2 regions of the Mycobacterium sp. E2462 genome follow, and region 1 is predicted to be linked to the other one. Evidence: predicted binding sites of a transcription regulator. Region 1 holds the regulator's gene; the other holds the start of a gene.
What was found. The regulator LexA, encoded in region 1, represses DNA repair genes until DNA is damaged. The targets are predictions, from matches to a motif close to CGAACANNTGTTCG.
Positions count from the first base shown of each region.

Region 2: recA (recombinase RecA) is a predicted target of LexA. The motif match lies at 2,624-2,637, and genes of this name have one in related genera.

Region 1 is NZ_LZKC01000355.1:5,704-12,781, forward strand. Features, by position in the region: gene hflX (GTPase HflX) at 1-541, shown strand, start outside; gene A5714_RS18540 (acyl-CoA dehydrogenase family protein) at 656-1,816, shown strand; gene A5714_RS18545 (LGFP repeat-containing protein) at 2,239-4,407, shown strand; gene lexA (transcriptional repressor LexA) at 4,417-5,115, opposite strand; gene A5714_RS18555 (LysM peptidoglycan-binding domain-containing protein) at 5,412-5,909, shown strand; gene nrdR (transcriptional regulator NrdR) at 6,050-6,514, shown strand; gene A5714_RS18565 (peroxynitrite isomerase) at 6,533-7,018, shown strand; gene A5714_RS18570 (PhzF family phenazine biosynthesis protein) at 7,034-7,078, opposite strand, start outside.
Region 2 is NZ_LZKC01000477.1:40-7,117, reverse strand. Features, by position in the region: gene A5714_RS24480 (glycosyltransferase) at 1-589, shown strand, start outside; gene A5714_RS24475 (hypothetical protein) at 633-917, shown strand; gene A5714_RS24470 (DUF3046 domain-containing protein) at 953-1,159, shown strand; gene A5714_RS24465 (flavodoxin family protein) at 1,170-1,808, opposite strand; gene A5714_RS24460 ((2Fe-2S)-binding protein) at 1,857-2,540, opposite strand; gene recA (recombinase RecA) at 2,749-3,801, shown strand; gene recX (recombination regulator RecX) at 3,767-4,327, shown strand; gene miaB (tRNA (N6-isopentenyl adenosine(37)-C2)-methylthiotransferase MiaB) at 4,389-5,903, shown strand; gene A5714_RS24440 (hypothetical protein) at 5,900-6,508, shown strand; partial or broken gene A5714_RS24435 (DUF349 domain-containing protein) at 6,505-7,078, opposite strand, start outside.

The sequences.
Region 1 (7,078 bases):
CCCGTTCGTCCTGACCGACACCGTCGGCTTCGTCCGGCACCTGCCGACCCAACTGGTCGAGGCGTTCCGCTCCACTTTGGAGGAGGTCGCCGACGCGGACGTGCTGGTGCACGTGGTCGACGGCTCCGACGCCCACCCGTTGGCCCAGATCAACGCCGTGCGCCAGGTCGTCACCGAGGTGCTCGCCGACTACGGCGCCGACGGAAGCGACGCGCCCCAGGAGTTGGTGGTGGTGAACAAGGTGGACGCGGCCAGCGACCTGACGCTGGCCAAGCTGCGGCACGCGTTGCCCGGCGCGATGTTCGTGTCGGCGCACACCGGCGAGGGCATCGACGCGTTGCGGCGCCGGATCGCGGAGCTCGCCGTGCCCGCCGACGCCGCCGTCGACGTCGTGATCCCGTACGACAGGGGTGATCTGGTGGCGCGGCTGCACGCCGACGGGCGCATCCAGCAGGAGGAGCACTGCGCCGAGGGCACCCGGATCAAGGCGCGGGTCCCCGTCGCGCTCGCCGGGCGCCTGCGCGAGTTTGCTGCCGGCTGACCCCGTCGCCGTTCGACGCACCGCGACCCCCGGGCGGCACCCAGCCGCGCGCCGACCAACCGTCTGGTTGGTATATGTTGGGCGGCAGCCAACCCACTCGCCGGAGGTCCTTCAATGAGCAGTGCCATCAAATACCAGCGCACTCTTTTCGAGTCGGAGCACGAGCTGTTCCGCGAGTCCTACCGGTCGTTCCTCGAACGGCACGTCGCGCCGTATCACGACGAGTGGGAGAAGGCGAAGATCGTCGACCGCGGTGTCTGGCTGGAGGCCGGAAAGCAGGGCTTCCTGGGCATGGCGGTTCCCGAGGAGTACGGCGGCGGGGGAGACGGCGACTTCCGCTACAACACCATCATCACCGAGGAGACGACGCGGGGCCGTTTCAGCGGGATCGGTTTCGGGTTGCACAACGACATCGTCGCGCCCTACCTGCTGGAGCTGGCCACCGAGGAGCAGAAGCAGCGCTGGCTGCCCAAGTTCTGCACCGGCGAGCTGATCACCGCGATCGCGATGACCGAGCCGGGCACCGGCAGCGACTTGCAGGGCATCAAGACCCGCGCGGTCGCCCACGGCGACCACTATGTGCTCAACGGGGCAAAGACTTTCATCACCAACGGAATCAACGCCGACCTGGTGATCGTGGTGGCCCAAACAGATCCCGACAAGGGTGCGCAAGGGTTCTCGCTGCTCGTCGTCGAGCGCGGCATGCAGGGTTTCGAGCGCGGCCGTCACCTGGACAAGATCGGCCTGGACGCGCAGGACACGGCCGAGCTGTCGTTCACCGACGTGCACGTGCCCGCCGAAAACCTGCTGGGCCAAGAGGGTATGGGGTTCATCTACCTCATGCAGAACCTGCCGCAGGAGCGCATCTCGATCGCCATCATGGCGGCCGCCGCCATGGAGCAGACGCTCGAGCAGACGCTGCAATACACCAAGGAGCGCAAGGCTTTCGGCAAGCCGATCGGCAGCTTCCAGAACACCCGATTCGTGCTGGCCGAGCTTGCCACCGAGGCGACCGTGGTGCGCGTCATGGTCGACGAGTTCATCCGGTTGCACCTGGACAAGAAGCTGACGGCCGAGCAGGCCGCAATGGCCAAGTGGTACAGCACCGAAAAGCAGGTGCACCTGATCGACCGGTGCCTGCAACTGCACGGCGGCTACGGCTACATGCGCGAATACCCCGTTGCGCGTGCCTATCTCGACGCCCGGGTGCAGACCATCTATGGCGGCACCACCGAGATCATGAAGGAGATCATCGGTCGCAGCCTCGGGGCCTGACCCGGGCGACCGGTAGAACCGCTGCCGGACAACGGCATCGGCCGCCGCCGCGGCGCGTTGTGCTGTGGCGGGCCCGTGTCACCCGCGCTGTCGCGGGCCGCCCGTTCGGCGGTTGAGGACCTGCGGCGTCGGGCGCCACGATAACGCCGCCGCAGCACGAACGGGACCGTATTTGGCTGCGATTCGGCGATCGGTGCGCATCATTTCGACATCGGCGGGGTCTCCATTCTTATAAAATTCGTCATTTGACTTCGCATTTCTTCTTCGCTGGAGCAAAGTTATGCGAGCCCGGTGATATACGCGGATCGTCAGGGGGTAGCTACCTGGCACGAGCACGGCCCGCGCGCCGGACGGAAGTACGGCATCGTCGCAGATAGGGGCGTCCGTCGGCTGGGAGGCTAGGTGTTGGGCAGAGGGGTCACATGCGCAGGCTGATCGGGAGTGTGTGCGTCAGCTTGACGACCGCAGCGCTCGCCGCCGTATTGCTTGCGCCGGCCGCCGGGGCGAGCCCCATCGGCGACGCCGAGGCCGCGATCATGGCCGCCTGGGACAAGGCCGGCGGTGACGGATCCCCGCTGGGCGCCCGCAAGGGCGACGTGTACCCGGTGGCCGACGGCTTCGCCTGTGACTTCGACGGCGGCAAGATGTTCTTCACCCCCGCGACCGGCGCCAAGTTCATGTACGGGCCGATCCTGGACAAGTACGAGTCGCTCGGCGGCCCCGTCAGCAGCGACCTGGGATTCCCCGCCATCAACGAGGTGCCCGGCCTGGCCGGGCCCGACAGCCGGGTGAGCACCTTTTCCGCCAGCGACAAGCCGGTGATCTATTGGACGCCCGAGCACGGCGCGTTCGTGGTGCGCGGAGCGATCAACTCGGCCTGGGACAAGCTCGGCAGCTCCGGCGGTGTGCTGGGCGTCCCGGTCGGTGACGAGACCTACAGCGGCGAGGTGTCGTCGCAGAAGTTCTCCGGTGGCCAGGTGTCCTGGAACCGCGAGACCAAGCAGTTCACCACCGATCCGCCCGCCTTGGCCGACCAGTTGAAGGGCCTGCAGGTCGCCATCGACCCGACCGTGGCGATCAACATGGCGTGGCGCGCGGCCGGCGGGGCGGGCGGCCCGTTGGGCGCCAAGCAGGGCGCCCAGTACCCCGTCGGCGGCGATGGCATCGTCCAGAACTTCGCCGGCGGCAAGGTCTTCTTCAACGCCGCCACCGGTGCCAACGCCATCGAGAACGACATCCTGGGCAAGTACGAGCAGCTGGGCGGCCCGGCGGGCAGCGGGCTCGGGTTCCCCGTCGCCAACGAGTCCGACGGCGGCCTGCCGCCGTCCAGCCGGATCGCCACCTTCTCGGCCGCCGACAAGCCGGTGATCTTCTGGACCTCCGACCACGGCGCGTTCGTCGTGCGCGGCGCGATGAAGGCGGCCTGGGACAAGCTGCGCGGCCCGACCGGAAAACTGGGCGCGCCCGTCGCCGACCAGACCGTCGACGGCGACGTGATCACCCAACAGTTCTCGGGCGGCAAGGTGTCCTGGAACCGGGCGAAGAACACTTTCAGCACGGAACCGGCCAACCTGGCGCCGCTGTTGTCCGGGCTGCAGATCTCCGGTCAGAACCAGCCGAGCGGGTCGGTCCTGCCGCCCAGCGCCAAGAAGGCCGAGTGGAACTGGTGGTGGCTGCTGGCCGGGGTGCCGGTGCTCGTCCTGTTGGTGGTGTCGGCGGTGCTGGCGGTCGGATGGCGGCGCCGGCGCCGCGCCGCCCCGGTCGGGGCCGGGTACGCGCCAGGGTACGACGGCGCCGACCCGCACTGGGGGCCCGAGGACGCCCCCGACGAGCACTACGCGCTCGGCGCGCCGCAGGACGCGGAGCCCGCGCGGGTCGGTTGGCGGCGCGGCGGGTTCGGTGACGACGACTACGGGCGCGACGACGAGGATCCCGACGCCGTCGACACCGACCACTTCCCGGTCCCGTCCGAAGCGATGCTGGCGCAGGCCGGTTACGACGAGGGCTACGGCCAGGCCGATTACGACCAGGCCGGGTACGCCGAGGACCCCTTTGACGAGGCCGGCTATCCCGACGAGGCGCGCGAGCCCGACGACCACTCCGACCAGCACGGCGACGAGTATGCCGACCAGTACGGCGACGAGTACGCCGACGTGGTGCCGGAGGATGCCGTCGGCGAACCGGGGGAGTACCTCGACGCGGCCGAACCCAGCGCGCCGCACGACGCCGACTATGCGGACGGGCCGGCCGCATCCGCGGACCAAGGTTCGTCGCACGGCGGCGCCCCGCCGGAGGCCGTGGCAGCCGGTGCGGCCGCGGCCTCCGGCGGAGCGCGCCGGGCGGGGCGGCACGCGGCCGCCGACACCGACGACGACGTGAACGGAAGCCGGCCCGCGGCGAGCGGCCGGCCGACCATTCACCTGCCCCTGGACGACCCGTACCAGGTGCCCGACGGATACCCGATCAAGGCGAGCGCCCGCTTCGGGCTGTACTACACGCCAGGCAGCGACCTGTACCAGGACACGCTCGCCGAGATCTGGTTGGCCAGCGAGGAAGTCGCCGAGGCGAACGGATTCACCCGCGCGGACTGACCCGCGGCATCAAACCTTGCGGATGACCGTCACGACCTTGCCGAGCACGGTCGCGTCGTTGCCCGGGATCGGGTCGAACGCGGGGTTGTGCGGCATGAGCCACACCTGGCCGCCGGCCCGCTTGAACGTCTTGACGGTGGCTTCACCGTCGAGCATCGCCGCGACGATGTCGCCGTTGTCGGCCACGTTCTGCTGGCGCACCACCACCCAGTCGCCGTCGCAGATCGCGGCCTCCACCATCGAGTCGCCAACCACCTTCAGCAGGAACAGGGTGCCCTCGCCGACCAGTTCACGCGGCAACGGGAAGACGTCCTCGACGGCCTCCTCGGCGAGGATCGGCCCGCCCGCGGCGATGCGACCGAGCACCGGCACGAAGGTGGGTTCGGGCAGCGCGTCCGACCCGGCGACCTCGGTCGCGGGCGCCACCACGTCCTCGTCGGCGCCGCGGACGTCTACCGCGCGGGGCCGGTTGGGGTCGCGTCGCAGATAACCCTTACGTTCCAGGGTGCGCAGCTGGTGGGCGACCGACGAGGTCGAGGTGAGGCCGACGGCGTCCCCGATCTCCCGGATGCTGGGCGGGTAGCCGCGGGTGGTGACCGAGGTGCGGATGACGTTGAGGATGGTGCGCTGCCGCTCGGTCAGCGAGGAGTCCACAGACTGCAGTCGAACGGCGGGATCGGCCGCTGAGGTGTCGTTGCTGTCGCTCATGGCACTGAATGTAGCCGCACCGCCGACAAGAATCAAACATGTGTTCGACTAGCGTGTCGGAGTGCGGCCTCCGGGAACAAAACGCCGCTGAAGTCGGTAATCACAAATGTGTAACTCTTCGGACAATCGGGTATTTGAGCCTCATGCCAGTGCTAACGACCGACAGCGGGTTGTCGGTGGCGTGGTCTAGCGTTTTGCTCGCGTGCGACACGCTTCGCTCAAATGTTCGGTTATCGAACACACGAGCGATACTGTCGAACGCACGAGCGAGGATCAGTTGACCGGAGGAACGCAAGATGACAATCGTCCACACAGTCTCGCAGCGCCCCAGTAGCGCGCGTCGTCCGATCAACGGGCCTGTGCACGACCCTCGCTACGGCCACGTCGGCGTGGCGGCCCGCTCCCGCCGCCCCGGCCCGTCGCGGCCCGCGGGCCAGGCGACGCGGTACTACGGAACCGGGGTCGCGATGTCACGCGCCCCGCACCGCAAGCGCGCCGTCACCTGGCTGACCACCATCGGACTGGCGCTCGGCGCCGGCGCGATCACCCTCTGGCTGGGCCTGGTCGCCAACGTCGGGCAAGCGCTAAACGGCGAGTCCACCGCCGCAACCGCCCACGTCCCCAACCGTCTCGCTGTCGTCAAGGTCGAAGCGGGGGAGTCCCTGCAAGACGTCGCCCACCGGGTGGCGCCCGACGCGCCGACCGGTCAGGTCGCCCAGCGGATCCGCGAACTCAACGACTTGAACTCGCCGAGCCTGGTCGCCGGCCAGACGCTGATCGCCCCCATCGGCTGAATCCGGCCATGCCCGTCGCCCGCGTTGCCCGCCGCGCCGCGCCCGCCCGCGCCCGACGCCTCCATTCGCCGCGCAGGTCAGGGCGCGGGTAGGCTCGAAGCTCTGCGGTCCCCGGTCGTCGGCACATCAAAGGAGCGGTCATGCATTGTCCGTTCTGCCGGCACCCCGACTCGCGAGTGATCGACTCGCGGGAGACCGACGAGGGGCAGGCCATCCGCCGCCGCCGCTCCTGCCCGGAGTGCGGCCGCCGTTTCACCACCGTCGAATCCGCGGTGCTGGCCGTCGTCAAGCGCAGCGGCGTCACCGAACCCTTCAGTAGGGAAAAGGTGATCAGTGGCGTGCGCCGGGCGTGCCAGGGCCGACAGGTCGACGACGACGCGCTGAACCTACTGGCCCAGCAGGTCGAGGACACCGTGCGTGCGGCGGGTTCACCCGAGGTGCCCAGTCACGAGGTCGGGCTGGCCATCCTCGGTCCGCTGCGTGACCTCGACGAGGTGGCCTACCTGCGGTTCGCGTCGGTGTACCGCTCGTTTTCGTCCGCCGCCGACTTCGAGCGCGAGATCCAGGCGCTGCGCGAACATCGGAAGGTCTCGACGCCGGGCTGAGGTCTAGGCTGAGGACCCATGCCCGTCGAACTGCATCCCGATCTGGCGGAGCTCGCCCCGCTGCTGGGCGCCTGGGCCGGTCGGGGGTCGGGGAAGTATCCGACCATCGAGCCCTTCGACTACGACGAAGAAGTGGTGTTCGGCCACGTCGGTAAACCGTTTTTGGCCTACGGCCAGAAGACCCGGGCGGTCGCCGACGGCACGCCGCTGCACGCCGAAACCGGATACCTTCGCGTGCCGCGGCCCGGACGCGTCGAGTGGGTGCTGGCCCACCCGAGCGGCATCACCGAAATCGAGGTCGGCACCTATTCGCGCGCCGGCGACGTGATCGACATCGCGACGGCGACCGCGACCATTGGCCTGTCGCCGACGGCCAAAGAGGTGACCGCCGTGGGCCGTTCGCTGCGCCTCGCCGGCGACGAGCTGTCCTACACGGTGCAGATGGGCGGGGTCGGGCAACCGCTGCAGGACCACCTCGCCGCGGTGCTGCACCGGCAGCGCTGAGCGACGGTCGGCGCGTCAGTTGACTTGGCGCACACCGTCATTGACCACCCGCCCGGTGAC
Region 2 (7,078 bases), on a different contig from region 1:
GCCCCGGCCCGACTGGCCGGCCGAGGCCGTGGTGGTGGGTCCGCTGCACTTCGAGCCGACCGACCGGGTGCTCGAGATCCCCCCGGGGGACGGGCCCGTGCTGGTCGTTGCGCCGTCGACCGCGGCGACCGGCGCCGCCGGGATGGCCGAGCTCGCGCTGGAGCGGCTGGTGCCGGGCGAGACGCTGCCGCCGGGCGCGCGGCTGGTCGTCTCGCGTCTCGGCGGGGCGGACCTGGCGGCACCGCCCTGGGCGGTCGTCGGGCTCGGCAGCCAGGCCGAGCTGCTGACCCACGCCGACCTGGTGATCTGCGGTGGTGGCCACGGCATGCTCGCCAAGACGCTGCTGGCCGGGGTGCCGCTGGTGGTGGTGCCCGGCGGCGGCGATCAGTGGGAGCTGGCCAACCGGGTGGTGCGGCAGGGCAGCGCCCGGCTGGTGCGGCCGCTGGGCGGCGACGCGCTGGTCGCCGCGGTCGCCGAGGTGCTGGCGTCGCCGGGCTATCGTCAAGCGGCGCGGCGAGCCGCCGCCACCGCGTCCGACGTCGCCGATCCCGTCCAGGTGTGCCGCGAAGCGCTGGCCGTGGCGCAGTGAGGTGGGGCATGCTGGTCGCAACCGGCGGGGAGGAGGTGTGCCGATGAGGACGGCCACGAGGGTCACCAGCTGTGTCGCCACCGCTGGGCTGCTGGCCACCGCGCTGTGGGGTGCGGAAGCGGCCCACGCCGACAACGCCGACGAGCAGCAGGCCTGCCAGTTGATGGACGACCCGAGCGCCGCCCAGCAGGGTTACGCGCCCGCCGAGTACACGTTCATGGTGTTGCGCGGTCGCATGTCGGCGCAACGGGCGCGCGACGTCATGTCACTGGCCGCCCAGGAGGTCTGCCCCAACCACATCATCGATCTGCCGGCGAGCTGGCGCTAAGCCGCGGCACGGTGTCCGGCGGTCGCCGGCTGGGTATCTTGGCTGGCGTGCGGCTAACGGAGTTCAACGAGCGGGTCGTGTTGCGATTCGGCGCCGCGTACGGTTCGTCGGTGCTGGTCGATCACGTGCTGAGCGGATTCGACGGGCGCACCGCCGCCCAGGCGATCGAGGCCGGTGTCGAGCCGCGCGAGGTGTGGCGGGCGTTGTGCGCGGATTTCGACGTCCCGCGCGAGCAGTGGTGAGCGCCGCGGCTCACTCGTAGGGCGGGTAGGGCTGGTGCCGCAGCAGTCCGGCCAGGTGGACGGCGTTGCGGGCCGCCGTCCCGGTCACCCCGGCCACCGCCTCGGGGACCTCGTCGAGGTCGTTGAAGTTGGTGCCCTGCATGGCTTCGCCGTTCCAGTAGGTGCAGCCCTGTGCGGCGATGGAGAACCCGATGTCGTTGAGCGCCTGGAACAGGTCGGCGACGATCTTGTGGGCGCCGTCCTCGTTGCCCACGACCGCCGCCACCGCGACCTTTCCGACCATGACGGGCCGCCCGGCGTTGTCCTTGTCGGACAGCTCGGCGTCGAGCCGCTCCAGGACGCGCTGCGCGACGCTGGACATGTGGCCGACCCAGGTCGGTGTCGACAGGACGAGAATGTCGGCGCGCTTGATCCTGTCCAGCAGCGCGGGCCACTCGTCGCCCGGCCCCATGTCGGCCTCGGTGCCCGGCAGTAACGCCAGGTCGACGCACCGCTGCTTGGCTCCCTCGACCCCGGCCTTGCCGAGCTCGGCCAGCAGCTGGTCGGCGATCAGGTCGCTGCTGGAGGGGGTGGGGCTCTTCTTCAGCGAACAGGTCAGCGCGAGGGCGCGCAGGGACGGCGCGGTGGCGGAGGTCGCGGGGGAGGTCATGGCGGGCGCGTACCCGGACGACGGGTGAGCAAACGGGCGGCGCGCCCGCTACCGGCGGCCCGGCGGCCGGTCGAACACGCAGTCACCGCACACCGACTGCCCGGGCAGCCGGTAGAACAGGCAGCAGCTGCGTCGCCGGAAGCCCAGGTGGGCGCCGGTGCTGACGCCGGACCCCGCCAGGATCCCGGTGCCCAGCAGGTCGCCGGTCGTCGCGGCGATCCGGCGGCGCAGGTCGGGTCGCGCCGCGCACAGGGCGCGGGCGGCGCCGAACAGCGCCGACGCCACATTGCCGGCCAGCAGCGCCGGGGCCAATTTGACGCGCAGGCCGGCGGCGAGCGGGTGCAGGTGGCGCTCGACGACGGCGCGGTACAGCTCGCCGGCGGGGTCGTCGCCGACGGGATCCCCGACGGGTTCGGGCAGCCGCAGCCGCGCCCCGTCGGCCGCGCGCTGCAGCTCGTCGAGGCGGGGCAGGACGCGGTGCGCGAGCGCGCACGCCAGCACCGGTGACCACAGCCGGCTGGCGTGGGCGAGGTGGACCAGCGAGGCCCCGATCCGCAGATCGGGGGTGCCGTAATACCTGGCGGTGGCGTCGACGAGGTCCGCGTAGCCGTCGGCGTAGCACCGCCACACCGGGCGCCAGGCCTGCGCGCCCGACCCCTGGTCCGGGCCCACGGTGAGCGCGAAAAAGCCGCCATAGGAGGCTATTTCGGCGAGCTGGGCAGAGATGTCCATCGACGCGCCGCCCTTCTCGCTCCGGCCGATCCGGCGCCCGATGTTGCCACACCCGCGACGCGCCCGGCGTGTCACACTTGGATCGAACACCTGTTCGGCTACTGTGGGGATCGTTCGCCAGAGTCAACTTGTCGGTGGCCTTCTCTAGTGTCACCGCCAACCGACCGATACCGGTCAGACGAACACACTGGACTATAGGAGAGGCATCATGGCGCAAGCCCCCGATCGCGAGAAGGCTCTCGAACTGGCGATGGCCCAGATCGAGAAAAGCTATGGCAAAGGCTCGGTGATGCGGCTCGGCGACGAGATGCGCCAGCCGATCTCGGTCATCCCGACCGGTTCCATCGCCCTGGACGTGGCGCTGGGCATCGGCGGCCTGCCGCGCGGGCGGGTCGTGGAGATCTACGGCCCGGAGTCGTCGGGTAAGACCACCGTCGCGCTGCACGCGGTGGCCAACGCTCAGGCCGCCGGCGGTGTGGCGGCGTTCATCGACGCCGAGCACGCCCTGGACCCCGACTACGCCAAGAAGCTGGGCGTGGACACCGATTCCCTGCTGGTCAGCCAGCCCGATACGGGGGAGCAGGCCCTCGAGATCGCCGACATGCTGATCCGTTCCGGCGCGCTGGACATCCTGGTCATCGACTCGGTGGCGGCCCTGGTGCCGCGCGCGGAACTCGAGGGCGAGATGGGGGACAGCCACGTCGGCCTGCAGGCCCGGCTGATGAGCCAGGCGCTGCGGAAAATGACTGGCGCGCTGAACAATTCGGGCACCACGGCGATCTTCATCAACCAGCTGCGGGAGAAGATCGGGGTCATGTTCGGCAGCCCGGAAACCACCACGGGTGGAAAGGCCTTGAAGTTCTACGCGTCGGTGCGCATGGACGTGCGCCGGATCGAGACGCTCAAGGACGGCACCAACGCGGTCGGTAACCGCACCCGGGTGAAGATCGTCAAGAACAAGGTGTCGCCGCCGTTCAAGCAGGCCGAGTTCGACATCCTCTACGGCCGCGGCATCAGCCGCGAGGGGTCGCTGATCGACATGGGCGTGGAGCAGGGCTTCATCCGCAAGTCCGGTTCCTGGTTCACCTACGAGGGCGAACAGCTCGGCCAGGGCAAGGAGAACGCCCGCAACTTCCTGATGGAAAACGACGACGTGGCCAACGAGATCGAGAAGAAGATCAAGGAAAAGCTCGGCATTGGCGCGGTCGTGACCGATGACTTGTCCGATGACAGCGTCCTGCCCGCCCCCGTCGATTTCTGAGCCCTCCCGCGAGGAGCAGGCGCGGTCTCTGTGCCTGCGCCTGCTCACCGCGCGGGCGCGCACCCGGGCCGAACTACGCGGCCACCTGGACAAACGGGGCTATCCCGCCCAGGTCAGCGACGCGGTGCTCGACCGGCTGGCCGCCGTCGGCCTCGTCGACGATGCCGACTTCGCCGAGCAGTGGGTGCGGTCGCGCCGGGTCAACGCGGGCCGCAGCAAGCGCGCGTTGGCCGCCGAGCTGCGCACCAAGGGCGTGGACAAGGACGTGATCACCGCGGCGCTGGCCGGGATCGACGCCGGCGCCGAACGCGACCAGGCCGAACAACTCGTGCGGTCCAAGCTGCGCCGGGAAACGCTGGCCGGCGACGGTGACGGTGACGGTGACGGTGACGGCAGAGCCGACGGCGACGCGCGGCTGACCCGCCGGCTGGTGGCGATGCTGGGCCGCCGCGGCTACGGCCAGAGCCTGGCGTGCGAGGTGGTGTTCGCCGAGTTGGCCGCCGAACGGGAGCGCCGGCGGGTCTGAGCGGGCCGGGTGGGACGAGCCGGGCGTCCGGCCACCGCCGTACCATGGCTCCGTGACTTCCATGGTGATGCAAGGCGACCCCGCCCAGGCGGCGGTGCCGGAGCGCACCTACCAGGTCCGCACCTACGGCTGCCAGATGAACGTCCACGACTCCGAGCGGTTGGCCGGACTGCTGGAGGCGGCCGGGTACCGGCGCGCCGCCGAGGACGCCGACGCCGACGTGGTGGTGTTCAACACCTGCGCCGTGCGGGAAAACGCCGACAACAAGCTGTACGGCAACCTCAGCCACCTGGCGCCGCGCAAGCGGGGCAACCCCGAGATGCAGATCGCGGTGGGCGGTTGCCTGGCTCAGAAGGACCGCGACGCGCTGCTGCGCAAGGCGCCCTGGGTCGACGTCGTCTTCGGCACGCACAACATCGGCTCGCTGCCGACGCTGCTCGAGCGGGCCCGGCACAACCGGGTTGCGCAGGTGGAGATCGCCGAAGCGCTCCAGCAATTCCCCTCATCACTGCCCAGCGCCCGCGAATCCGCTTACGCCGCTTGGGTTTCCATCTCCGTCGGGTGTAACAACACGTGCACCTTCTGCATCGTGCCGTCGCTGCGCGGCAAAGAGGTGGATCGCAACCCGGCCGACATTCTGGCCGAGGTGCGGTCGCTGGTGGCCGACGGCGTGCTCGAGGTCACGCTGCTGGGCCAGAACGTCAACGCCTACGGGGTGTCCTTCGCCGACCCGGCGCAGCCTCGCGATCGCGGCGCGTTTGCGCGGCTGTTGCGGGCCTGCGGCGAGGTCGACGGGCTCGAGCGCGTGCGCTTCACCTCGCCGCACCCGGCCGAATTCACCGACGACGTCATCGACGCCATGGCGACGACGCCCAACGTCTGCCCCGCCCTGCACATGCCGCTGCAATCCGGCTCCGACCGGATGCTGCGCGCGATGCGCCGCTCGTACCGGGCCGACCGGTACCTAAGCATCATCGACCGCGTGCGCGCCGCCATGCCGCACGCCGCGATCACCACGGACCTGATCGTCGGGTTTCCCGGCGAGACGGAAGAGGACTTCGCCGCCACCCTCGACGTCGTGCGGCAGGCCCGCTTCGCTGCCGCGTTCACCTTCCAGTACTCCAAGCGGCCCGGCACCCCGGCCGCGGAACTTGACGGGCAGCTGCCCAAAGCCGTTGTGCAGGAACGCTACGAGCGGTTGATCGAACTGCAGGAGGCCATCTCCTGGGAGGGCAACCAGGCCCTGATCGGTGACACCGTCGGGGTTTTGGTCGCCGCGGGGGAGGGCCGCAAGGACAGCCACACCGCCCGGATGACGGGACGCGCCCGCGACGGTCGGCTGGTGCACTTCTCCGTCGACGGGGCGCGCGACGTCCGCCCGGGGGACGTCGTCACCACCGCGATCACCCAGGCCGCGCCGCACCACCTCATCGCCGACGCCGGCGTCCTGAGCCACCGGCGCACCCGCGCCGGCGACGCGGCCGCCGCGGGCCGGCGTCCGGTCGGCATCGGCCTCGGCATGCCCGCCGTCGGGCCGCCCACCGGCCCGCCCGAACCCCTTGGATGCGCCAGATGACGAAGAAGACCGACAAGCACGACCCGCGGCTCGACGCGCTGCGGACCGAGATCGAGGCCGCCGAACGCCGGGTGGCGCGCGGAATCGACCCGGGCACCAGGGGTTTCGTCGTGTCGATCCTGGTATTCGTGTTGCTGGGGTCGTTCATCCTGCCGCACACCGGCGCGGTGCGCGGCTGGGACGTGCTATTCAGCAGCCACGGCGCGGGTGCGGCCGCGGTGGCCCTGCCGTCGCGGGTGTTCGCCTGGCTGGCGCTGGTGTTCGGCGTCGGGTTCTCGATGCTCGCGTTGGTGACGCGGCGCTGGGCGCTGGCCTGGGTGGCCTTGGCGGGATCGGCGCTCGCCGACGCCGCGGGCCTGCTCGCGATCTGGTCGCGCCAGACAGTCGCGGCGGGACATCCCGGCCCGGGATGGGGCCTGATCGTCGCGTGGGTCACGGTGATCCTGCTCAGCTACCAGTGGGCCCGCGTGGTCTGGTCGCGCACCATCGTCCAGCTCGCCGCCGAACAGGAGCGCCGCCGGCTGACCGCGCAGCGCCAGGCCACCACGCTGCTCGACGAGCTCGACGACACGGCCCACCCGGACGGCGGCACGCCGGCGAGTTAGGACCGGCGCGTCAGCGCCGCCGCGGCGGCCTGCGCCCACTCCCGCCATTGCTCGGCGTTCGCCCTAGCCTGCTCGGCCTCCTTGGTGCGGCCGGCCGCGGCGGCCTTGCGGGCCTGCTGCTCGTACTGCTCGACCCGCGCCTGGAACTGCTCGGCGCGGGCCTGGGCCTGCGGATCCGACCACCCGGCCTCGCCGGCGTCGCGCACCTTCTTCTCGACGGCCCGCAGCCGACGCTCCAGGTCGGCGGACCGCTCCCGCGGCACCTTACCGATCGCGTCCCACTTCTCGGTGATCGAGCGCAGCGCGGCCCGGGCGGCGTCGTGGTTGCCGGTGTCGATCCTCTCCGCCTCGGCCAGCAACGCCTCCTTGGCGGTCGCGTTGGCCGCCAGCTCGGCGTCCTTCTCCGCGGTGACCGCGTTGCGGGCCGCGAAGAAGACGTCCTGGGCGGCCTTGAAGCGGCGCCACAACGCGTCGTCGACCTCTTTGCTGGCCCGGCCGGCGGCTTTCCACTCGGCGAGCAGCTTGCGGAACTCGGCGCTGGTGGCCCCCCAGTCCGTCGAGTCCGACAGC